DNA from 3 places in the Aquamicrobium sp. NLF2-7 genome. Region 1 is predicted to be linked to each of the others. Evidence: riboswitches for the same ligand, from Rfam matches in the RefSeq annotation. Region 1 holds a riboswitch; each other region holds the start of a gene.

The links. Region 1 has a riboswitch for cobalamin ahead of MIC97_RS04640 (DUF1636 family protein). Riboswitches for the same ligand answer to the same signal wherever they lie in the genome.
Region 2: another riboswitch for cobalamin. It lies ahead of MIC97_RS07615 (DUF1852 domain-containing protein); the one in region 1 lies ahead of MIC97_RS04640 (DUF1636 family protein).
Region 3: another riboswitch for cobalamin. It lies ahead of MIC97_RS09255 (TonB-dependent receptor); the one in region 1 lies ahead of MIC97_RS04640 (DUF1636 family protein).

What each region holds. Positions count from the first base shown of each region.
Region 1 covers NZ_JAKSED010000001.1:936,305-943,847, reverse strand. Annotated here, with positions in the region: gene cobW (cobalamin biosynthesis protein CobW) at 1-891, opposite strand, end outside; gene MIC97_RS04640 (DUF1636 family protein) at 888-1,307, opposite strand; cobalamin riboswitch at 1,344-1,546, opposite strand; gene MIC97_RS04635 (winged helix-turn-helix domain-containing protein) at 1,563-2,765, opposite strand; gene MIC97_RS04630 (NADH-quinone oxidoreductase subunit A) at 3,082-3,447, shown strand; gene MIC97_RS04625 (NADH-quinone oxidoreductase subunit B) at 3,438-4,019, shown strand; gene MIC97_RS04620 (NADH-quinone oxidoreductase subunit C) at 4,026-4,628, shown strand; gene MIC97_RS04615 (NADH-quinone oxidoreductase subunit D) at 4,629-5,819, shown strand; gene MIC97_RS04610 (NADH-quinone oxidoreductase subunit E) at 5,819-6,940, shown strand; gene nuoF (NADH-quinone oxidoreductase subunit NuoF) at 6,951-7,543, shown strand, end outside.
Region 2 covers NZ_JAKSED010000001.1:1,556,653-1,564,195, reverse strand. Annotated here, with positions in the region: gene MIC97_RS07655 (hypothetical protein) at 1-165, shown strand, start outside; gene MIC97_RS07650 (GlsB/YeaQ/YmgE family stress response membrane protein) at 312-566, shown strand; gene MIC97_RS07645 (hypothetical protein) at 588-734, shown strand; gene MIC97_RS25080 (DUF982 domain-containing protein) at 821-1,123, opposite strand; gene MIC97_RS07635 (universal stress protein) at 1,413-1,862, shown strand; gene MIC97_RS07630 (hypothetical protein) at 2,023-2,553, shown strand; gene MIC97_RS07625 (YdcH family protein) at 2,828-3,061, shown strand; gene MIC97_RS07620 (outer membrane protein) at 3,330-4,076, shown strand; cobalamin riboswitch at 4,323-4,538, shown strand; gene MIC97_RS07615 (DUF1852 domain-containing protein) at 4,636-5,685, shown strand; gene MIC97_RS07610 (methionine synthase) at 5,713-6,741, shown strand.
Region 3 covers NZ_JAKSED010000001.1:1,856,709-1,864,251, reverse strand. Annotated here, with positions in the region: gene MIC97_RS09260 (ABC transporter substrate-binding protein) at 1-734, opposite strand, end outside; gene MIC97_RS09255 (TonB-dependent receptor) at 870-2,726, opposite strand; cobalamin riboswitch at 2,892-3,090, opposite strand; gene purE (5-(carboxyamino)imidazole ribonucleotide mutase) at 3,216-3,713, shown strand; gene MIC97_RS09245 (5-(carboxyamino)imidazole ribonucleotide synthase) at 3,710-4,786, shown strand; gene MIC97_RS09240 (tyrosine-protein phosphatase) at 4,926-5,423, shown strand; gene MIC97_RS09235 (GbsR/MarR family transcriptional regulator) at 5,561-6,133, shown strand; gene cydD (thiol reductant ABC exporter subunit CydD) at 6,130-7,543, shown strand, end outside.

The DNA.
Region 1 (7,543 bases):
CATCGGCTTGCCCACCACCTCCACGAAACCCTTGACGCGCAGTACGTCCTGCTGCTCCGCGGCGGCGGCGATGCGGCGGGCGAGGTCCTCGGGATCGGTGACGGAAGCGATGTCGACGATAAAGGTGTCGAAATCGTCGTGCTCGTGATCGCCGACGCCGTCATGATGCGATTTGCGGTTTTCGATGTCGTCCTCGACCGCGAGGCCGAGGCCGAGCAGGATCGACGGATCGACCTTGCCGTGCTCGGACGGAACCACCTTCACCGCCGGCCCGATATGGGCATCGACGATGCTGCGGGCGCGATCCGCGCCAGCTTCGTCGAGCAGGTCGTTCTTGGACAGGATGATGAGGTCGGCGCAGGCCACCTGATCCTCGAAGACCTCTTCGATCGGGTCGTCATGGTCGAGCGACTCGTCTTCCGCGCGCTGGGCGGCAAGCGCGTCCATGTCGGAGGCGACCTTGCCCTCGGCAAGGGCCGGGCCATCGACCACGGCAATGACGCCGTCCACGGTGACGCGGCTTTTCACCGTCGGCCACTGGAAGGCCTGCACCAGCGGCTTCGGCAAAGCGAGGCCGGAAGTCTCGATCAGGATGTGGTCGACCTTAGGCGTGCGCGACAGGATCTGGTCGAGCGCCGGCACGAAATCGTCGGCAACGGTGCAGCAGATACAGCCATTTGCCAGTTCGACGATGTTTTCCTCGGGGCAGGTGTCGATGCCGCAGCCTTTCAGGATTTCGCCATCGACGCCGACATCGCCGAATTCGTTGACGATGAGGGCGAGGCGCTTGCCTGCGGATTGTTCGAGCAGGTTGCGGATCAGCGTGGTCTTGCCGGCGCCGAGGAAGCCGGTGACGACGGTGCAGGGCACGCGGGTGGCGTTTGCGGTCATGATTGGTCCTTCAGAAGGGTGAGGGGAGGAATGCGCGCGACAAGGCCGCGCTTGAGCGAATCGGGGCGGCCGCGCCACGGAATTTTTCCGTCCCCGGCGCTGGCCAGCTGGCAGGCGCCGGTCACCAGATCGGCGCCGCTGTCTTCTGCGAGATCGCCGAAGACGTAGCTCCATGCGCCGTCATGCAGGATGGAGGCGCTGAGGCGGCGCTTGCAGTTGCCGAGGCATTCCACCGTGCGCACCGCGACCGGCTGGCCGGCGGCGGCGCGGCGCGTGTCCTCGGCGAGCTTCTCACCGGCGCGCGGATGCGCATCCGAGCCGCTGGCGTCGCGACAGGAAATGCAGACGATGATCGTGGTGTCGCTGGTCCGGTTGCCGGACTGGCCGGTTTCGCAGGCGGCGGGATTGCGGTCCAAAATACGCTCCTTGCCCGGGACACCCGCCAGGCTTGCGGCTTTTCTCGTTCAGACGGCAGGTCTCCTGGCTTGCGGGTCATCGCCCTGATGCCGCCTTCCCGGGGATAACCCAGTGGCTGCCGGCAAGGGCTCGTCGCTTACAGTTGCGGGCACAGCCGCGGAGTCGGGAAAAATCCCCCACCGCGTTCCCTCTTAGCTCCCCTTCTTTGAAAGAGGAGACCGTCGCGGGGATTTAGGCTTGGGCGGGTCGCACTGTCAACGCGCGGCGATGGCGGCCAGCGCAGGTCCGAGGCTGCCGGCCGGGGTGATTTCCATGCGATCGAGTTGCAGCCACTGGCGCATCTGGCCCAGCTCTTCGCAAAGTGCGGCTGCGGTTTCGGGCGGTGCGTCGGGTTCGGCATAGGCGGCATGGACGCGCAGAATGCCGGCGGGTCGGTCCGCTTTCAGATCGACACGTGCGACAATCCTGTCGCCCAGCAAAAAGGGCAGGACATAATAGCCATATTGCCGCTTTTCGGCCGGCGTGTAGATCTCGATCCGGTAGCGGAAGCCGAACAGGCTTTCGGTGCGGTCGCGTTCGAACACCAGCGGGTCGAAGGGGGCGAGCAGGGTGCGGGCCTCGATCCTGCGTGGCAGACGCGCGTCGCGGTGCAGATAGGCTTGCCTGCTCCATCCTTTGACGGTGACGGGAATCAATTCCCCTTCCTCGACAAGATCAGCGATGAGCGGTGCGGTCTCGGTCGCGGCAAGTCGAAAGTAATCGCGCAGGCAGGTGGCGGTGGCGATGCCATGGGCGCGCGCGGAAATGCGCAGCAATTCGCGCTGGGCATCCGCCGGAGAGGGAACCGGCAGGTCGAGGACTGCCCGGGGCAGAACGCGTTCTGGCAGATCGTAGACCCGCTCGAACCCGCGCCTGTGGGCGGTGGTGATTCTTCCCGCCCAGAACAGCCACTCAAAGGCCATCTTTGCTTCGCTCCAGCCCCACCAGCCGCCGGAGCCCTTGTCGCCGTCCATGTCGGAGGCGGCGAGTGGGCCGCGTGTTTCAACTTCGCGAAATATCTCCGCGATGAAATCCACGCGCTCGCGGCCGAACCTGGCCAGTCCGCGATACATCTCCTCGCCGCGCTCCGCCCTTTCCATGCGCCATCGCAGCAGCGGATAGGTCTCCAGCGGCAGCAGCGAGGCCTCATGCGCCCAGTATTCGAAAAGCTGGCGCTTCGCTCCCGGACGGGCCGCGTCGTCGAGCAGCGAAAGCGGGTAGGGGCCAAGCCGCGAATAGAGCGGCATGTAGTGCGCCCGCACCACGGCGCTGACCGAGTCGATCTGGAAAAGTGCGGTGCGGGAAACGACACGGGAGACGTGTCGGCGGTCGGGTGCACTTTTTGCGCGAGGCGCGCCGAAGCCCTGCGCGGCCAGCGCAATGCGTCGTGCAAGGGCAGGGGAAATGGTTTCCTTCATATGATCCAAGCCTATCTGGAGTCATGGTTTACGGCAGCCCGATTCCTGCACGCTACCAGCTAAACCCCGGGAATACTGTCAGGACTAAAAGTGGAGTAAAAAGTGAAGGAAATCAAAGATGATCAGTTTTGTCGCAGATAGTGTGCAGTGCAGCGTTTTGAACAAGGTTTGACTTGCTTCGGCCATCCGCCTGCGCTAACCCTCGCCGCGTTGCAGCATGGGGCCGAAGAGGTTCCAGGGCAAATCTGTCACGCTTCCGTAACAGGGCCGGCTGCGCTAGTCTCAGGCGGATCCGCCGCCAACGGAAAGTTGCAGCATGAACGAGTTGCTAAGTTCGTATCTGCCGATCGTCATCTTTATCGGCGTGGCACTGGTGATCGCACTGGCGCTGATCGTGGCTCCCTTCCTGGTGGCCTATCGCGACCCCGATCCTGAAAAGCTGTCGGCCTACGAGTGCGGTTTCAACTCGTTCGACGATGCCCGCATGAAGTTCGACATCCGCTTCTATCTGGTGTCGATCCTGTTCATCATCTTCGATCTGGAGGTGGCGTTCCTGTTCCCGTGGGCGGTTTCGTTCGGCGATATCGGCATGCTCGGTTTCTGGTCGATGATGGTGTTCCTTGGCGTTCTCACCATCGGCTTCATATATGAGTGGAAGAAAGGGGCGCTGGAATGGGATTGATCAGCAATTCCGGCACGCTCGTCGCGCCGCAGCCTAAGGGTATCCTCGATCCGCGTACCGGAAAGCCGGTCGGTTCGGATGATCCTTTCTTCATCGGCATCAACGACGAGCTGGCCGACAAGGGCTTTCTGGTCACTTCGACCGAGGCTCTCATCACATGGGCGCGCACCGGCTCGCTGATGTACATGACCTTCGGTCTGGCCTGCTGTGCGGTGGAGATGATCCACACCGCCATGCCGCATTACGACAGTGAACGCTTCGGCGTCGCGCCGCGCGCTTCGCCGCGCCAGTCCGACATCATGATCGTGGCCGGCACGCTCACCAACAAGATGGCCCCGGCGCTGCGCAAGGTCTACGACCAGATGCCGGAGCCGCGCTATGTGATCTCCATGGGCTCCTGCGCCAATGGCGGCGGCTACTATCACTATTCCTATTCGGTGGTTCGCGGCTGCGACCGCATCGTGCCGGTCGATATCTACATACCGGGCTGCCCGCCCACAGCCGAGGCGCTGCTCTACGGTATTCTTCTCCTGCAGAAGAAGATCCGGCGCACGGGTACGATCGAGCGGTGATGAAATATGAGTGAAGCACTCACAGAGCTTGCCGCCCACATCGCATCGAGGGCTGGTGTCGAGGTCCTGCACAGCGAGCTTGCCTATGGCGAGCTGACGATCACCGTCGCGCCGGCAGACATCGTGAAGATTTCGCGCTTCCTGCGCGATGACGAATCCTGCAGCTTCGTGTCGATCATCGACGTGTCGGGTGCGGATTACCCGGCGCGCGCCAACCGCTTCGATGTGAATTATCATCTGTTGTCGCCGCGTCGGAATCTGCGCATCCGCGTCAAGGTTCACGCGAACGAAGAGACCATCGTGCCTTCCGTCACCGAGGTGTGGCCGGGCGCAGACTGGTATGAGCGCGAAACCTACGATCTTTATGGCGTGCTGTTCTCCGGTCATCCGGATCTGCGCCGCATCCTCACCGATTACGGTTTCGAGGGACATCCGCTGCGCAAGGACTTCCCGCTGACCGGCTTTGTCGAGGTTCGCTATGACGACGAGGCCAAGCGCGTCGTTTACGAGCCGGTGGAGCTGAAGCAGGAGTTCCGCAATTTCGACTTCCTCTCGCCCTGGGAAGGCACCGACTATGTGCTGCCCGGCGATGAAAAGGTGAAGCAGTAAATGGCTGAAACCTCCGTCCGCAATTTCAACATCAACTTCGGCCCTCAGCATCCGGCGGCGCACGGCGTTCTGCGCCTCGTTCTGGAGCTGGATGGCGAGGTGGTCGATCGCGTCGATCCGCATATCGGGCTTTTGCATCGCGGCACCGAGAAGCTGATGGAGCACAAGACCTATCTGCAGGCCGTGCCCTATCTCGACCGCCTCGACTACTGCGCCCCGATGAATCAGGAGCACGCCTTCGCGCTGGCCGCGGAGCGTCTTTTGGGCATCGAAGTGCCGAGGCGTGGCCAACTGATCCGCGTGCTCTACTCCGAAATCGGCCGCATCATGTCGCACATCCTCAATGTGACGACGCAGGCCATGGACGTTGGCGCGCTCACCCCTCCGCTGTGGGGCTTCGCCGAGCGCGAGAAGCTGATGGTGTTCTACGAGCGGGCCTCCGGCTCGCGCATGCATGCGGCTTATTTTCGGCCGGGTGGTGTGCATCAGGACCTGCCGCAGAAGCTGATCGAGGATATCGGCAACTGGATCGATCCGTTCCTGAAAACCATCGACAATCTGGATGCGCTTTTGACGCCCAACCGGATCTTCAAGCAGCGTAACGTCGACATCGGCGTGGTGTCGCTTGAGGATGCATGGGCCTGGGGTTTCTCCGGCGTCATGGTTCGCGGTTCGGGTGCGGCATGGGATCTGCGCAAGTCGCAGCCTTACGAGTGCTATTCCGAGATGGAATTCGACATTCCGATCGGCAAGAACGGCGATAATTTCGACCGCTATCTCATCCGCATGGAAGAGATGCGCCAGTCGGCGCGGATCATGCGCCAGTGCGTCGACCTGCTGCTGGGCAAGGAGAGCACGGGTCCCGTCTCCAATCTGGATGGCAAGGTGGTTCCGCCCAAGCGCGGTGAGATGAAGCGCTCGATGGAAGCGCTCATCCATCACTTCAAGCTCTACACCGAAGGCTACAAGGTTCCGGCCGGCGAGGTTTACGCCGCCGTCGAGGCGCCCAAGGGTGAGTTCGGCGTCTATCTGGTGTCGAACGGCACGAACAAGCCGTATCGCTGCAAGCTGCGCGCGCCGGGCTTTGCCCATCTGCAAGCCATGGATTTCCTGTGCAAGGGCTACATGCTCGCCGACGTTGCAGCCATCCTCGGCTCCCTCGACATCGTGTTTGGTGAGGTCGACCGCTAATGAGTGTCCGCCGTCTCGCAGAAGCCAGCGTCCAGCCAGCGGCATTCTCCTTCAACGAGGAGTTTGCTGCGGCCGCGCAGAAATGGATCGCAAAGTACCCGGAAGGCCGGCAGCAGTCGGCCATCATCCCGCTGCTCATGCTCGCACAGGAGCAGGATGGCTGGGTGACGAAGGCCGCGATCGAAAATATCTGCGATATGCTGGGCATGCCCTATATTCGCGGGCTTGAGGTCGCCACTTTCTACACCCAGTTCCAGCTCAAGCCGATCGGAACGCGCGCCCATATTCAGGTGTGCGGCACCACGCCCTGCATGCTGCGCGGCGCGGGCGAGCTGATGGATGTGTGCCGCTCGAAGATTCATCACGAGCAGTTACATCCCAATGCCGACGGCACGCTGTCATGGGAAGAGGTTGAGTGCCAGGGCGCCTGCGTGAACGCGCCCATGGTCATGATCTTCAAGGATTCCTACGAGGATCTGACGCCGGAGCGTCTGGCCGAGATCATCGATGAGTTCGAGGCGGGCAGGGGCGATTCCGTGCCAACAGGGCCGCAGACCGACCGTTATTTCTCCGCGCCGGCTGGTGGTTTCACGGCCCTGACCGATGAGAAAGCGATTCTGAAATCGACCCGCGATCGCGAGGCGAAGGCTGCTGCCGGAGCTGCCGCGTCCGCAGAGGTTCCGCCCTCCAATGCCGCCCGGCCGAAGACCGATGCGCCCGAGACCAGCCCGGATCTGAAGACGCCGGCGGAAGTCAAGGCATCACCTGCGGGCGAAAAGGCTGCAAGCGTTGCCGCACCTGCTGGAAACGTATCTGCAAAGCCGGCAAAACCATCGCTGGACGACAAGAACCGGCCCGCCGGCATCGCCCGCCCTGCGGCGGTTGACGATCTGAAACTCATCTCCGGCGTCGGACCGAAGAACGAGCAGGTACTGCATGAGCTTGGCATTTTCACTTTCGCGCAGGTCGCGGCGTGGAAGAAGGCCGAGCGCGAATGGGTTGACGGCTATCTGAACTTCCATGGCCGTATTGAGCGCGAGGACTGGGTCAAGCAGGCCAAGGCGCTCGCCAAGGGTGGCGTGGACGAATATGTCCGCGTCTTCGGCAAGAAGCCGGTTTGAGGGAAGAACGATGCTTCAGGACAAGGATCGCATCTTTACCAATATCTACGGTCGCTTCGACAGATCGCTGGCGGGCGCGATGTCGCGCGGTTGCTGGGATGGCACCAAGGGCATCATCGAAAAGGGCCGCGACTGGATCATCAACGAGATGAAGGCGTCGGGACTGCGCGGCCGTGGCGGCGCGGGCTTCCCGACAGGCATGAAATGGTCGTTCATGCCCAAGGTCAGCGATGGCCGTCCGAGCTATCTCGTTGTCAATGCCGACGAATCCGAGCCCGGCACCTGCAAGGACCGCGACATTCTGCGTCACGATCCGCACACGCTGGTCGAGGGCTGCCTGCTGGCTGGTTTTGCCATGGGCGCGGTGGCCGCCTACATCTATGTGCGCGGCGAGTTCATGCGCGAGCGTGAAGCGCTGCAGCGCGCCATCGACGAGGCCTATGATGCTAAGCTCATCGGCAGGAACAACAAGAACGGCTACGATTTCGACATCTACGTTCACCATGGCGCAGGCGCCTATATCTGCGGCGAGGAAACAGCGTTGCTCGAAAGCCTTGAAGGCAAGAAGGGCCAGCCGCGCCTGAAGCCGCCGTTCCCGGCGAA
Region 2 (7,543 bases), 620 kb from region 1:
ACCGTTTACTGGACCGACAGCGACGGCGTCATGAACGAATCCCTTGCCCGCTGGGATGCTGAGGACCAGGCATGGTGGGCCTATACGGATTCAAAGACACAAAAGAAGGTCGAACCGGCCAGCTGGCGTCCGGAAAATTCTGATGAAGCCGGCGACGAAGAATAGCGGCGCGAAGGCTTGACGCCTGTCCGCCCCGCCCAATGTAACGGGGTGGCGGTGGTGTGCTTATTCTCATACCCTGCATTTGTTGAAACCCGGGTTGATTCGGGGCACAGCGCTCCGCCTCGGCCATTTCTAATGGAGGGAACGTCGTGGGTCCGGAAGGTCTTATTGTCTTTCTTATCGTCGGTGCGATCGCAGGCTGGCTCGCGGGACTGATCGTCAAAGGGTACGGCTTCGGCCTGCTTGGCAACATCGTGGTCGGTATCGTCGGCGCGTTCATCGCCGGCTGGCTCTTGCCGAAGGTTGGCATCTTTATCGGTGGGGGTGTCATCGCCAACATCATCAATGCGCTGATCGGCGCAATCATCCTGCTGTTGCTGATCCGTGTTGTGAAGTCGGCCTGAAACTGACCGGAAAGCGTGTCCATGAACAGAAGCAACCTCTACCTCCTCATCGGCGCGCTGGTCGTCGTCGTGATCGGTCTCGGCATCTATGTCTATCGGGAGGAAACGAAACCTGCCGGCGTCGAACTCAGGATCGATGAGGGCGGCGTTTCCATCGAGCAGAACTGATGAACATGCGCCGCCCCGCGATCGTGAAGATCACGGGGCGGCTTTTTTGTCTGATCCTTCGGGCAGAAGGCTCAGCGTTGAGCGGCTCAAGTCGTCGGGCGATGCAGCGTCGAACGCGTGGTCGCAACCATCGGCGCCGGGCCGCTGTCGACCAGCAATCCGGTGATGCGCGCGAAACCGGCGAATGATTTTCGGGCTTCTTCCGCGCTCATCTGGGCGGCCATTGCCGCTGCGCAACAATTCAGAGCGCAACGGTAGACAGGGCCACGCCGGCCTATCGGCCATTCACGCAGAAAAACGAGCGCATCAGTCACATTTTCGATGGTGTGAACGGGCTGGCCACGCCCCAATGAGATGCGGACAGGCGAAAAGAACTGCAGGCGATCCATCGGCAACCTCCCTCGACATCAAACACTGGTGGAGAATCGATGGTTAACGTCGCAGATCGGCCGTGGTTCCCGCAAACGGATGCCTGTAACCGAAAGTGATCGGGATGGCGCTGCATCGCCTTGGGCGCGGCAGCTTGTCTGGCCATTCGGCTCATGCCCGAAACTTGACCTGCATCAAGGCCGTGCGGTTCCGCATGATATGAACTGCCATCATTATCCGTTCGGTCTGTGCACTTGCGAGCCTTATGCGGCTCTGGTTTTCTGACAGGACACAACAAGAGGTTTAGCCATGTACACCCACATCCTCATCGCCACCGACGGATCGGAACTTGCCCAGAAGGGCATCGATCATGGATTGTCGCTGGCCAAGGCCTTGTCCGCCAAGGTCACGTTCGTGATGGTTACGGAGCCTTTCCCGGTCGCTGCCGGCGCGACAGCCTCGGGCTGGGTTGCCGGTCCGAATGATATTTCCCGTTACGAGGAAGGCCAGAAGGAGTTCGCCGGCGGCATTCTGGAAAAGGCGCGCGCGGCGGCGGAAAAGATGGGTATCAAGGCCGATGTCGAGCATCTGGCGGACCGCTGGCCCGCTGATGCAATCATCGAGATTGCCGAGGAAAAAGACGCCAATCTGATTGTCATGGCCTCGCACGGCCGGCGCGGCCTCGGCCGCCTGCTGCTGGGCAGCCAGACGGTGGAAGTGCTGACCCATTCCAAGGTGCCGGTCCTGGTCGTTCGCTGATTCACTTCGTGGAGCGGGAAGGCGTTCTCAACCGTCCTTCGTTTCCTCCGGTATCGTTTCCGCTGGCGGGTAACTGCCGGCGGAAGGCGACGCCTCATCCGCCGACAGTCTTGTCGATCGGCCGCCGTTTTCGCTATAGGCGAAGCATGGAGGCCCGATCATGCATATACTGGTAGCCGTTATCGGCATATTCGCGGCTGCGGCATTCTGGTGGTATCGGCTCAAATATATGAGCGACGCCGCCAATGAGGTGGCGGATGCAGTCGGCAAGGTGCGCGGCAACATGCGGCGCAACAAGCTGCGCAAGAAGGCCGCCATCGCACCGGTCGCAGTCATCGATCACCCTGTGACGGCTGCCGCCACCGTGGTGATGGCGATAGCGGCGGAAGACCGGCCGGTGACCGATATCATCGAGACACGCGTGCGCGAGCAGATCGCCCTGATAGCCGGAAGCGACAAGCAACTCGACGAAGCCATCGCCTATGCGAAATGGGCCAGCGATCAGGTTGCCGACGTGCCGACCGTCATCGACAAGACGGCCGAATTCCTGAAGCCTCTTCTCGACGAGACCGAGAAAGAGCGGTTGCTCTCGATGGTTTTTGCCGCGACGCGTGAAGCCGAGCGCCATGCCATGTTCAGGGAGCGGACCGGGCGTCTGCGCCGCAAGCTGGGGCTCGAAACCGTTCACTGACACGGCTCAATCGCAAAATCTTGCGCCGCCTCGTCCGCAGTCGCCCAATCCTGCGGGTTGCTGTTGTGTCGAAGGTGGCACTTTTTGAAATCATCGACAGGCAAGGCAAACTCTCAACCCGGAATTCCGCCTGCGACATTGGGGAGCCTGCCCCGCACGGCGAAGGCTGTGACCTGCGACACGATGTTCCGCTGGGTCAGCCATTTGTTTGACATTGATCAACCGGGCCGACGCCCTACCTTCTATGTTTGGGAAGCAAACCACAGGAGGCGACATGTCAAACACCCCGCATACCCTTGGCGAAGAATTCCCCGGCAAGCTGGATGCAATCCATGCCCTCAAGGCGCAGGATCCGGAGTTCGCCCGTGTCCTCGAAGAGTATGACGACGTCAACGATCAGATACACAGGTCCGAGACGCGTATTGATACGATCAGCGACGATGCCGAAACGGAACTGCGCCGCCGCCGCCTTGCTCTCAAGGACAAAATTGCCTCTGCGCTGAGCTGATAGTAAATCAGCGCAATTTATGCTCGGTGGACCGATTCCTTAAGCATAATCCTTACCTATGGTAAGGTTATATCCGATGCCACTCAGATATTTTTCTCCTCTGAGTGGCTTCATTTCATTTTGTGTATGTTTAATTTATTATTAACTATTCAAATATCTGTATTTTATGGATTTTTGATCTTCGTAACGAAATGTGTCTTTTATGTTACAGACATTTTACGACGACGATCGTAAGTTAATTTCACGATTTCAACTAAGAGGTTTTGTCATGCGAAAAGTTCTCTCTCTTGCTGCTGTTTCTGTCATTCTTGCTTCGGGTGGCGCTTATGCTGCTGATGCGATTGTTTACAGTGAGCCTGCTCCGGTGGCTCCGGCTTCCTTCTATAGCTGGACCGGCGGTTATGTCGGCTTCAACCTTGGTTATGGCGGCGGCAAGGCAAAGCATCCGTTCAGCGTCACCGACACGACGGGTACGCTGGCCAGCGGTTCGCTGAATATGAACTCCAGCGGTTTCCTTGGCGGCGTTCAGGCGGGCTGGAACTTCCAGGCCGACCAGATCGTCTATGGTGTCGAGGCTGATTTTCAGGGTGGAAACGTCAAGGGCGAAACCAGTATCTCCGCCAATGTGCCTGGCGCTGGCGCTCTTGATGCTGCCATCGGCACGAAGCTGAACTGGTACGGCACGGTTCGCGCCCGCCTCGGCTATACGGCGACCGACCGCTTCCTCGTCTACGCCACTGGTGGTCTCGCCTATGGCGAAACCAAGAGTTATGCCAAGGGCAATCTGGGCGGTACCGCCTTCAATGAAAGCGTGAAGAAGACGAAGACCGGCTGGACTGTCGGTGCGGGTGCGGAATATGCCGTGACCGACAACTGGACCGTGAAGTCGGAATATCTCTACACTGATCTCGGCAAGGCGAATGTGTTCTCGGACACCTTCGGTGGCGCTGATGTCAACATTGACCGGAAGTTCAACTTCCACACGGTCCGGGTTGGCTTCAACTACAAGTTCTGATCCGGTTTCTCTCTGGAGCGTTTCCAGGAAAGTGGAAACACTTTTCCGGTTCGGAAATGCGACAGTCAAAGACCCAGAGCCGTTCAATGATTCCGTGAAACACTGAACGGCTCTGAAATCAAAGCCCCGGCAATCAGCCGGGGCTTTTTTGTTCAGATGCCGGCATCGAAGAACCGGATATTGGCATTTGCGACTTAAAGATATAAACATTCCTTTATGTCCTATTGACTTCGGACTGGAATTGCAGGAAGGTGTGCGTGCCTAGGTTCTCCGGTCGTTGCGCGCAACGCGCCGGGGCTAAGAGGGAAGCCGGTGCCCCGTCTTTTCGGGAAAGCCGGAGCTGCCCCCGCAACTGTAAGCGGCGAGCTGATGTCCAGCATGTCACTGGGGTGAAACCCTGGGAAGACGGACAGCAGCGCTGACCCGCGAGCCAGGAGACCTGCCTTGGCGAAATAACGTCCACGGGCGGGGTGTCCGGGTGTGCCGTAGCGGAGACCGCGTCGCGGCCGATCCTGCTATGTGTCCGCTGCCCCATGCCCCCAACTTATTGGGGTAAGTCATGTCTCAAACCGCAATTTCCGATGCCTCCCCGGGGGCGCCGTCGGTCGCTCGCCGGCCGGTCGCGAGGAATAACGATTTCACGTTTCGCCTTAAGAGCGTTCGTTTCGATGAGGATTATCGTCCCGCGGACAGCACGCGTATCACGACCAATTTCGCCAATCTGGCCCGGGGCGAGAACCGTCAGGAAAACCTGCGCAATGCCCTGAGGATGATTGACAACCGGTTCAACGCACTGGCGCATTGGGACAACCCCAAAGCCGATCGTTATTCTGTCGAGCTTGAGATCATTTCGGCTGAGATGACCATTGGCGATGAAGGCGACAGCGATGCCTTCCCGCTTATTGAAATATTGAAAACGATTATCGTTGATCACAAGACCAATGAGCGCATCGAGGGCATTGTAGGGAATAATTTTTCCTCTTACGTGCGCGACTATGACTTCAGCGTGCTGCTGCCGGCGCATAACAAGGATCGGGCTGAATTCAGCATTCCCGATGATTTCGGTGATCTTCATGGAAAATTGTTCAGGTGCTTCCTGAACTCAAATGCCTATAAGGAGCATTTCAACAAGCCTCCGGTCATTTGCCTGAGCGCGTCAAGCAGCAAGACATACCGCCGGACAGAAAACCGTCATCCTGTATTGGGCGTTGAGTATCAGCAGGGCGAGCTATCTTCGACCGATCTGTATTTCAAGAAAATGGGGTTGAAGGTTCGCTATTTCATGCCTCCGAACAGCGTTGCGCCGTTGGCCTTCTATTTTGTCGGCGACCTGCTCGGTGACTACACCAATCTGGAGCTGATCAGCACCATCAGCACGATGGAGACTTTCCAGAAGATCTACCGGCCCGAGATCTACAACGCCAATTCTGTTGCGGGGGCACACTATCAGCCAAGCCTGAAGCATCAGGACTATTCGCTGACCCGAATTGTCTACGATCGCGAAGAACGCAGCCGGCTGGCCATCGAGCAGGGAAAATTTGCCGAAGAGCACTTCATCAAACCATACAGGGCCATTCTTCAGCAGTGGTCCGCCAACTACGCTCTTTGATTGAACGGAAACAAAAGGTCATCTGTCTTGAAAACGCTCTTGCCTACATCAACAGCCGGCAGCCTGCCAAAACCCTCCTGGCTTGCGGAACCTGAGAAGCTCTGGTCGCCATGGAAGCTGCAGGACGAGGAACTGGCCGAGGGCAAACGGGACGCTCTGCGCTTGTCTCTGGACGATCAGCGACAGGCGGGCATCGACATCGTCAGCGACGGCGAGCAAACGCGCCAGCATTTTGTCACGACGTTTATCGAAAACCTCAACGGTGTCGATTTCGAGAAGCGTGAGACGGTCCGAATTCGCAATCGCTATGATGCGAGCGTGCCGACGGTCGTCGGCGCTGTTTCCCGCCAGAAGCCGGTTTTTGTCGAAGATGCCAAATTCCTGCGTCAGCAGACCACGCAGCCCATCAAATGGGCTCTGCCCGGTCCGATGACGATGATCGATACGCTCTATGATGCCCACTACAAAAGTCGGGAGAAACTGGCCTGGGAGTTCGCCAAAGCCCTCAATCAGGAAGCCAGGGAACTGGAAGCTGCCGGCGTCGATATCATCCAGTTCGACGAGCCCGCATTCAACGTCTTCTTTGATGAGGTGAATGACTGGGGGGTGGCGACCCTCGAAAAGGCAATGGAAGGGCTCAGCTGCGAAACTGCGGTGCACATCTGTTATGGCTACGGCATCAAGGCCAATACAGACTGGAAAACGACGTTGGGATCGGAGTGGCGGCAGTACGAAGAATCTTTCCCAAAACTCCAGAAATCCAGCGTCGATCTGATCTCACTCGAATGCCACAACTCGCATGTTCCAATCGACCTGATTGAACTCATTCGAGGTAAGAAGGTGATGGTGGGTGCCATTGACGTGGCGACGAATACCATCGAGACTCCGGAAGAGGTCGCCAGCACTCTGCGAAAGGCTCTGCAGTTCGTTGATGCCGACAAACTCTATCCCTGCACGAACTGCGGCATGGCGCCGCTGTCTCGTCAGGTGGCGACAGGCAAGCTGAAAGCTTTGAGCGCAGGCGCGGAAATCGTCCGCAGAGAACTTTCAGCTTAGAGCCTTTCCCGGATCGGTCTGGCCGTTTTGTCTAAATGGTCATTCCGATCCTGCGCTTGAGGGTCCGGTGGGTGAAGGCTGCTCTTCCCGCACCGGATTTCTTCCTCCGGCCGCAGTGCAATGAATTGCGTGACGTCGATCGAAAGAGCCGTTTCGCTGACTGAACCATTGTGAACAGAGCGGCAACGGATGAAAATTGACGTGAACGCACGGACGGAGGCCGGCGCTTTGCACCCAGGGGAGGGGACCGATGCCCCATGGCCGAAACCGCTTGGTCCCAGATTGAATCAAGACTGGAGAGCGCGCTAGCCCAGTATAGAGCCACCACAGGCGCTCAGAAAGGAGAGGCGACTGCCATTCCCTTTACGTCCTCAAAAGAAGATATCTCGCAGATCTGCTTTCCGTCTTTATCGCGCACCCTGACTGCCGATCCTGTCGGTTGGCGCCCTGCGTCAATCGTCTCGTCGTAGAGGTCCTTTGCCGAGCGGAGTGCTTCAGCGCGGGCAGCTTCTGGGGTGGGAAATTCGATACCCCTAATTTCCTGTTCAAGGCCATCACAGTCCAGATAAACGAAAGAGAAAGGCGGTATCTCAAATCCTCCGGTGCAACTCTATTTAAGCATATCGCCCACGCCAGAAAAAACGCTGCCGAGGGGATCATTCGACAGCGGGAAGTATGGGAACATCTCTCGTGATGATGCGTGTTAACGATGGCAATTCAAGAAGGTTCACGCTCTCTTTTCTAAAGTGCTGAACGCCATAAAATCGGCCAGCCATAGGACAGGAACATGCAGCTTCATCAA
Region 3 (7,543 bases), 920 kb from region 1:
CGGAAAGCCGGGTGGACGAGGTTTTCCTGCGCCAGCGCCGGTGTGCCGTAATCGCTGCTGGAACGGCCGATCAGATCGGGTTTTGCCATGATGAGCTGCTCCAGCGGCAGGCGCGCCGAGCCGGCGATTCCTAGCCTTTCGGCGATGTTGACCAACCCCGCCGCGGTGAAGATCTCGTTGGCCAGTGTGCCGCTGCCCGCCGTGTAGCTGTTTGGCTCGTACAGCGCGATGGTTTGGCCGGATTGCGGGCCGGAGGCGAGACGCGCAAGACCGGCGTCCACCTCGGCGATCAGTTCGGCGGCGCGCTGCTGGCGATGGAGGAGCTCACCGATGCGGGCGATATGGTTACGGACATCGTCAAAGGAGGTTGCCGGGGCGAATTCCTCAACCCTGAATCCCAGACGGCGCAGCAACCCGACGGTGGCGCGCGAGGAGAACGTGCCGGCGAGAACGAGGTCGGCTTCCATGAGGAAGATTTCCTCGGCAAGCGCGTGATTGATCACGAAGGCTTCCGCCTGCCGCGCCATCGCCGAGCTGCGCGGGTCGCTGGCCAGCACGGAGACGGAATGAAGCTGCCCCTCGCCGGCAATCAGCATGGCAAGCTGGTCGGTACACAGGTTCATGGAAACGACGCGGTGGGGCGCGGTATCCTGCGCAAGGGTCGGCATCACCGAAAGACCCACGGCAAATGCCGTCAGCAGATTTGCGCGCCATGCCGCAAAAATGGCGCGCAAAGGGGAATGCTTTCGGCGGTTGCCTCCGGGCACTAGAGCATTTCCGGTGAAAAAGGGATCACTTCCAATACTCTATCTCCATGTTTCCACGCAGTTCCGGACGCAAAACCGCTGCGCACTTTTGCTGGAACTGCTTTAGAACTTCGCCTTGATTCCCGCGAAGGCAGCGATACCGGGTGTGCCGTAGTCTTTCACGGTCTGGTAGTTCTCGTTGAGCAGGTTTTCACCCCGAAGATAGATCTGCGTGGACTCCGTGAGCTGGTAGGCGACTTTGGCGTTGAGCAGCACATAATCATCCAGCTTTGCGCCGCCGTCCACGACATCCGCGACGAATTTCACGTCTGCGCCAATGGTCCATTTTTCGGTGGGCCGTGCTTCGGCCGAAAGGACAACGGCATGTCGCGGAATACGGACGTTGCGGGTGCCGTCCGCCTTGCGGGAATCCGTATAGGTGTAGGAGCCGCCGAGGTCGAGCCAGCCGGTGGCGGCGTAGGTGAAGGAAGCTTCGACACCTTTCGAGCGCGTGGTGCCGGGTGTCTGGTCGTAGTAGCCGCCCCACGGATAGCTGAAATCGTTTATCCAGTCGATCTTGTCGTCCACCCTGATGTGGAAGTAGGTGACATCGGCCGTCAGCGCCCCGCCCAGCAACTGCTGCTCCACACCGATGTCGAAGCTGCGGCTCGTCTCGGGCTGAAGGTTCGGGTTGCCGACGCTGGAGGGGGCGTAAAGCTGGTAGAGGCTTGGAGCCAGAAAACCTGTTCCATAAGATGAATGAAGGCGGGTTCCTGTGATGGCAAACAGGTAGGACGCCGTGCCGCGATAGGTGGTGTGTCCGCCGAATTCGGAATGCTCGTCATGGCGAAGCCCAGCGGTGAGCACCAGATCATTCACCGGTTCGAGGACCGCCTGAGCCCACGCGCCGGTGAGGTCGAACTTGCCCAGCGGGCTGCCGCCGCCGGCATCGTCGGCTTCCTGTTTTTCATGGTCGAGGCCATATTGCAGGAGAACTCGTTCCGTCGCCTCGAACGACCCCTGATAGTCGATCTTCTGCCGCGTGCCGATGAAGAGGCTGGGAGACCCGTCCCACACGCTTTCACGGTCCGATTTGAAACCTTGAGCGGAGACGGTGTTCTTCAGCCTGCCGTCCATGAGATCGAAATTGAGGCCGAACCGGCCTCCGGTCATCCTCGCCCGCTCATAGCTGTCGGGATCGTCGGGGCCGTTGCCATCGAACTCGGCCTTGGAATTGAGATGCAGGACCGAGCCAAAGACCGAAAAGGCTTCGTTGATCCTGTGTTCGGCGGTTAGGTCGATATTCAGACTGTCGAGCCCATCCCGCTCCCGGCCGTCTGCCCGGGCCGAGATGCCGTCGGTGTGCAGTCCCGAGATGTTGCCCGCGAATCCCGATCCTTCGTTCGCAGCGGTAAATCCGTAGCGGCCGCGCACGGTGCCGAAGGAACCGCCCTCGGCCTCGACCGTATGGTGAATGCCGCTGTCCGGTTGGCCGAGTGTCGAGATGTTCACCAGACCGGCTATGGCACTGGAACCGTAGAGGGTGCTCTGGGAGCCCTTCAGAACGTCCACATTGCTGATGCCGCCGGTGAGAAGATACTGGTAATGCGTCAGCACCTGTGTGCCGGTTGGATCGGAAATGTCGATGCCATTGTAGAGCGTCTTGACGTAGCCGGAGCCAAGCCCGCGCACGAAAAGGCCGGTTGTGCCGCCGAGGCCGCCATTTCTGGCAACCGAAACGCCGGGCAGCAGGTTCAGATAGTCGCTGAGGACCGGACGGGATTTCGCCCCGATTTCCGCCTGCGTGATCTGCTCCACCTTCGAGCCGACCTTGTTCTTTTGGGTCGGGGTGCGGTTGGCGGTTACCGAGATTGTCTTCAGCTCGATGACATCGGTGGCCTGCGGGCTTTCATCCTGCGCCCGGACGGTACCGGTAAGCGTCAGCGAGCAGATGCCGGCCGCCAGAATCGTTGTTCTCATCGTCATTTCCCCCTGCCGGGCACGGGTGCGCCCGGAAAAACAGCCTTTCACCGGGAACTGGCAGGCAGGGGAGGTGCAGTCTGCACCCCCGGCCGTACCGGCACGCGGCAACACGTTTCGTGTCACCGCTGCGGACGGCCGCGCCCGATCTCACCCCGAGATCAGACATGGGTGACCGGAACCGGCAGGTCTCCTGACTTCCGCGTCATTGCCTCCCGCCGCCTTCCCGGACCGTTAAGATCCAGTGGCATATCGGGGGAGGCTCGGCGGCTACAGTTGCGGGGGCAGTCGCGGCTTTGCCGGCAATGCGGCAGACCGTGTTCCCTTTTCATCCGTAATCGGAACCAGTTCCGGTTGCGACGCTAAGCATCGCTGGCACGGCGTGTCAATTCCGACAGTACGGGATCAGGAATGCCCGCCGCACTTCTCGTCCTTGCGGGGTGGCGAAAATTCCGCTACGTCGCCGCTTTAGCTGACGGGAGCAGGCCATTGACCGACCGACAAGCCGATGTCGCCATCATCATGGGCAGCCAGTCCGACTGGGCGACCATGCGCCACGCCGCCGAAACGCTCGCCGAGCTTGGTGTGTCCCACAAAAGCCTCATCGTTTCCGCGCATCGCACGCCGCAACGTCTCTATGATTTTGCCCACGGCGCGAAGGCTGCCGGCTACAAGGTTGTGGTGGCCGGCGCCGGCGGGGCCGCGCATCTGCCGGGCATGACGGCGGCGATGACGTCGCTGCCCGTGTTCGGCGTGCCGGTGGAATCGAAGGCGCTGTCGGGGCAGGATTCGCTGTTGTCGATCGTGCAGATGCCGGCCGGCATTCCGGTCGGCACTCTGGCCATCGGCAAGGCCGGCGCGGTCAATGCGGCACTTCTGGCCGCCGCCGTGCTGGCGCTCACCGACCATGCGCTGGCCGGGCGGCTGGAAGCCTGGCGCGCCGCGCAGACGGACAAGGTTGCCCTCGAGCCGAAGGACGACGCGTGATGCTGGCGTCCGGATCGACCATCGGCATCGTTGGCGGCGGCCAGCTTGGCCGCATGCTGGCCATGGCAGCCGCCCGCCTCGGCTACCGCATCGCCGTGCTGGAGCCGCAGGCCGATTGCCCGGCCGCGCAGGTGGCGAACCGGCAGATCGTGGCTGCCTATGACGATCCGGCCGGGCTGGCCGAACTGGCCGCAATCAGCGATGTCATAACCTATGAGTTCGAGAACGTGCCGGTGGAGGCCGCCGAGAGGCTCGCCGGGCGCGTGCCCGTTCTGCCGCCGCCGCGCGCGCTGGAGGTGTCGCAGGACCGGCTGAGCGAAAAGCAGTTCCTCAACGGCATCGGTATCGACACGGCCCCCTTCCTTGCCGTCGACAGCGACGCGGACCTTGCGTCCGCCCTGCACAGCTTCGGCGGCAACGGCGTGCTGAAGACGCGCCGCATGGGTTATGACGGCAAGGGCCAGCGCGTGTTTCGCCATATGGAAAGCGGCAGCTATTCCGGCGTCTTCGAGGCGATGGGGTCGGTGCCGCTGATCCTCGAAGGGCTCATTTCCTTCGGGTGCGAGATTTCGGTGATCGGTGCGCGGGGCGCGGACGGCAGGGTGGAGACCTATGCGCCGGCGCGCAACGTCCATCGCGACGGCATCCTGCACACCTCCACCGTGCCTGCCGCCGTTCCCGACATTACCGCCGACGTTGCGCGGGCGGCTGCCGCCTCGATACTCGAAGCGCTCGGCTATGTGGGCGTCATCGGCGTGGAGTTCTTCGTGCTGGACGACGGGTCGGTGCTGGTCAACGAGATCGCGCCGCGGGTGCACAATTCAGGCCACTGGACCGAAGCCGCCTGCGTCGTTTCGCAGTTCGAACAGCACATCAGGGCCATTGCCGGGTTGCCGCTGGGCGACACGCGCCATCACAGCGCCTGCGTGATGGAGAACCTGATCGGCGACGATGTCGCGCGCGTGCCTGAACTCGTGGCGGAACCGGACGTCCTTGTCCATCTCTATGGAAAGGCAGAGGCGCGTCCCGGCCGCAAGATGGGCCATTTCACCCGCCTGACCGGCCGCAACTGAGCCTGCGGCAATGGCCGTACGGCGTATTCTTGTTCCTGTCGCAATTCGCTGTCAGGGGTAGCCGGGATCAAAGGCGGGGAAGTCTGCATTGGGACGTATATGGGTATTCGCGGCCGTATTGCTCGGCGCCCCGCTGTTGATGGGCGCTCATATGGGCGTGCAGCAATTGCTCGGCAACTTCCATGAGGTGATACCGGGCGAATTCTACCGCTCCGGACAACCGGACGGGGACGACGTCGCGACCTATGCGGACCGCTACCAGATCCGCACCATCATCAACCTGCGCAACGAGACCCCTGATGCCGAAGCGCTGGCAGCGCGCGCGGCGGCGGAGGGCCACGGCATCAGGATCATCGATTTCCCGATGTCCTCGTCGAAGGGCCTGCCCGTCGAAAAGTCTGCCGAACTTGCCGCCCTGATGCGCGACGCGGAAAAGCCGCTTCTGGTGCATTGCGACCATGGTGCGAACCGCACCGGGCTGGCATCGGCCATCTACACGGGTGCGATCGCCGGCAAGGGCGAGATCGCGGCCGAGTTGCAGCTTTCGCCCTATTACGGCCATGTGCCGATCCGCGGGGTTGGGCGATACGAAATGTATCGCTCATGGGACCGGTTCGAGGAAACGATCGGCTTCTGACGCTGGTCGAAGCCAGCTTTCCCTCATGTTCGCACGGATTTTCTTTCGTACGTGTACGGGTGCGACATGGTGCCCAAGTGACTTCTGGCGTGGCGGGACGTACTGAATTTTCAGAAATTTCTGAAAATTGGTCCGCCATGAACCTTCCGCCACTCATACAGTCTTTCGTGCTGCACTTCGGCGAGATGGGCAGCCGCTGGGGCATCAACCGCACGGTCGGCCAGATCTACGCGCTGCTCTATGTGTCGCCGGAACCTCTCTGCGCAGATCAGATCGTGGACGGGCTCGGCATTTCGCGCTCCAACGTTTCCATGGGGCTGCGCGAGCTTCAGGCGTGGAATCTGGTGATGCTGCGCCACATTCCCGGCGACCGTCGCGATTTTTTCGCCGCACCCGATGACATCTGGCAGATCCTGCGCACGCTGGCGGAGGAGCGCAAGAAGCGCGAGGTCGATCCCACCCTTTCGGTGCTGCGCGAGCTTCTCATGCAGCAGCCCAGCAGCGAGGAGGAACGTTACGCACAGTCCCGCCTTATGGAGATGAACGGACTCATCGAACAGCTCACGAACTGGTATGATGACGTCAAACGACTCGATACGGAACGGCTGGCGACACTGCTCAGCCTCGGCTCAAAGGTGACGAGGCTGCTCGATGCGAAGGATCGCATCGTCTCGCTTGGCCGCAAACGCAGGGGGGACGGACAACCGTGAGTGCGCTCGACACGGCGATTGCCCGGCAACTGGCTGAGGAACCGGCCCTGCGAAGGCCGGCTGAAGCCGAAATCCCCCAAATTTCGGAGCAGGTTGCGGTCAGGACGAAGCGCCGGCGCCGCGTTTCAAAGCCGTCCGCCTCGCCGGGCAGACTGCCGATCTTTCTTCAGTCGGCGGCATCACTGATCTGGATCGGGCAGGCCGCTCTGCTGGCGCTGGCCATCGGCGACATCGCTGCCGGCACCGGCATGAACGCGGTGATCTGGCCGGCCGTCGGCGTCTTCCTGCTTGGCGTGGTGCGGGCGGGTATGGACCGGGCAGGATCGCGCCTTGCCTTCCTCGCCGCGCGGCGGGAGCTTTCCCGGCTGCGGGATCATGCCGTTTCGGTGCTCGCCACCCGCTCGCCGCTCGATGCGTCGCGCCCGTCATCCGGCTTCGTCGCCAGCACGATGGCCGAGCAGGCCGAGGCGGTGGTGCCCTATGTCGCGCGTTTCCAGCCGCTGCGCTGGCGCGCCGTGATCGTTCCGCTCGCCATCTTCGTTTGCGTTCTGCCGCTTTCCTGGGTGGCTGCCCTGATCATGCTGATCGCGCTGCCGCTGATCCCGATCTTCATGGCCCTGGTCGGCTGGCGGGCGAAGGAGGCGAGCGAGCGCCAGCTTGCCAAGATGGGCGATATGAACGCCTTCCTGCTCGACCGGCTGCGCGGCCTTGCCACGATCCGCAGCTTGGGCGCGGTCGACCGCACGGCGTTGCGCCTGCGCGAGGAAGCCGATCTCCTGCGCAGCCGCACCATGACGGTGTTGCGCATCGCTTTCCTGTCCTCGGCGGTGCTGGAGCTGTTTTCGGCGCTGGGCGTCGCCATGGTGGCCGTCTATGTCGGGTTCCATTTCCTCGGCCAGCTCTCGTTCGGGGCATGGGGCGGGCAACTGTCGCTGACTGAGGGCGTGTTCATCCTCATGCTCGCGCCGGCCTTCTTCGAGCCCATGCGCGACCTGTCCGCCGTCTGGCACGACCGTGCCGCCGGTGTGGCGGCTCTGGAAGCCCTGCAAAAAGTGGCGGCAGCCGGTGAGCCTATCGTTGCCGCCGAGCGGACCGGCACGGCGAAAGCCGATGGCGCCGCTGTGGGCATCGCCATCGACGATCTCCATTTCAGCCATGCCGGACAGGATTGCCCGGAGCATGGTCTTCAGGTCTTCGATGGCCTGTCGCTGGGTATTGCGCCGGGCGAGCGCGTGGCCGTCATGGCGCCGAGCGGTGGCGGCAAGTCCACCCTGCTGGCGCTGATCGCCGGGCTTGCGGTGCCGGAAGCGGGCACCATCCGCATCGGCGGGGAGACCTTGAGGCCGCAGACGGCGGCGCGGCTGCGGGCGGGCATGGCGTGGGTCGGCCAGTCGCCGCATATCTTTGCGG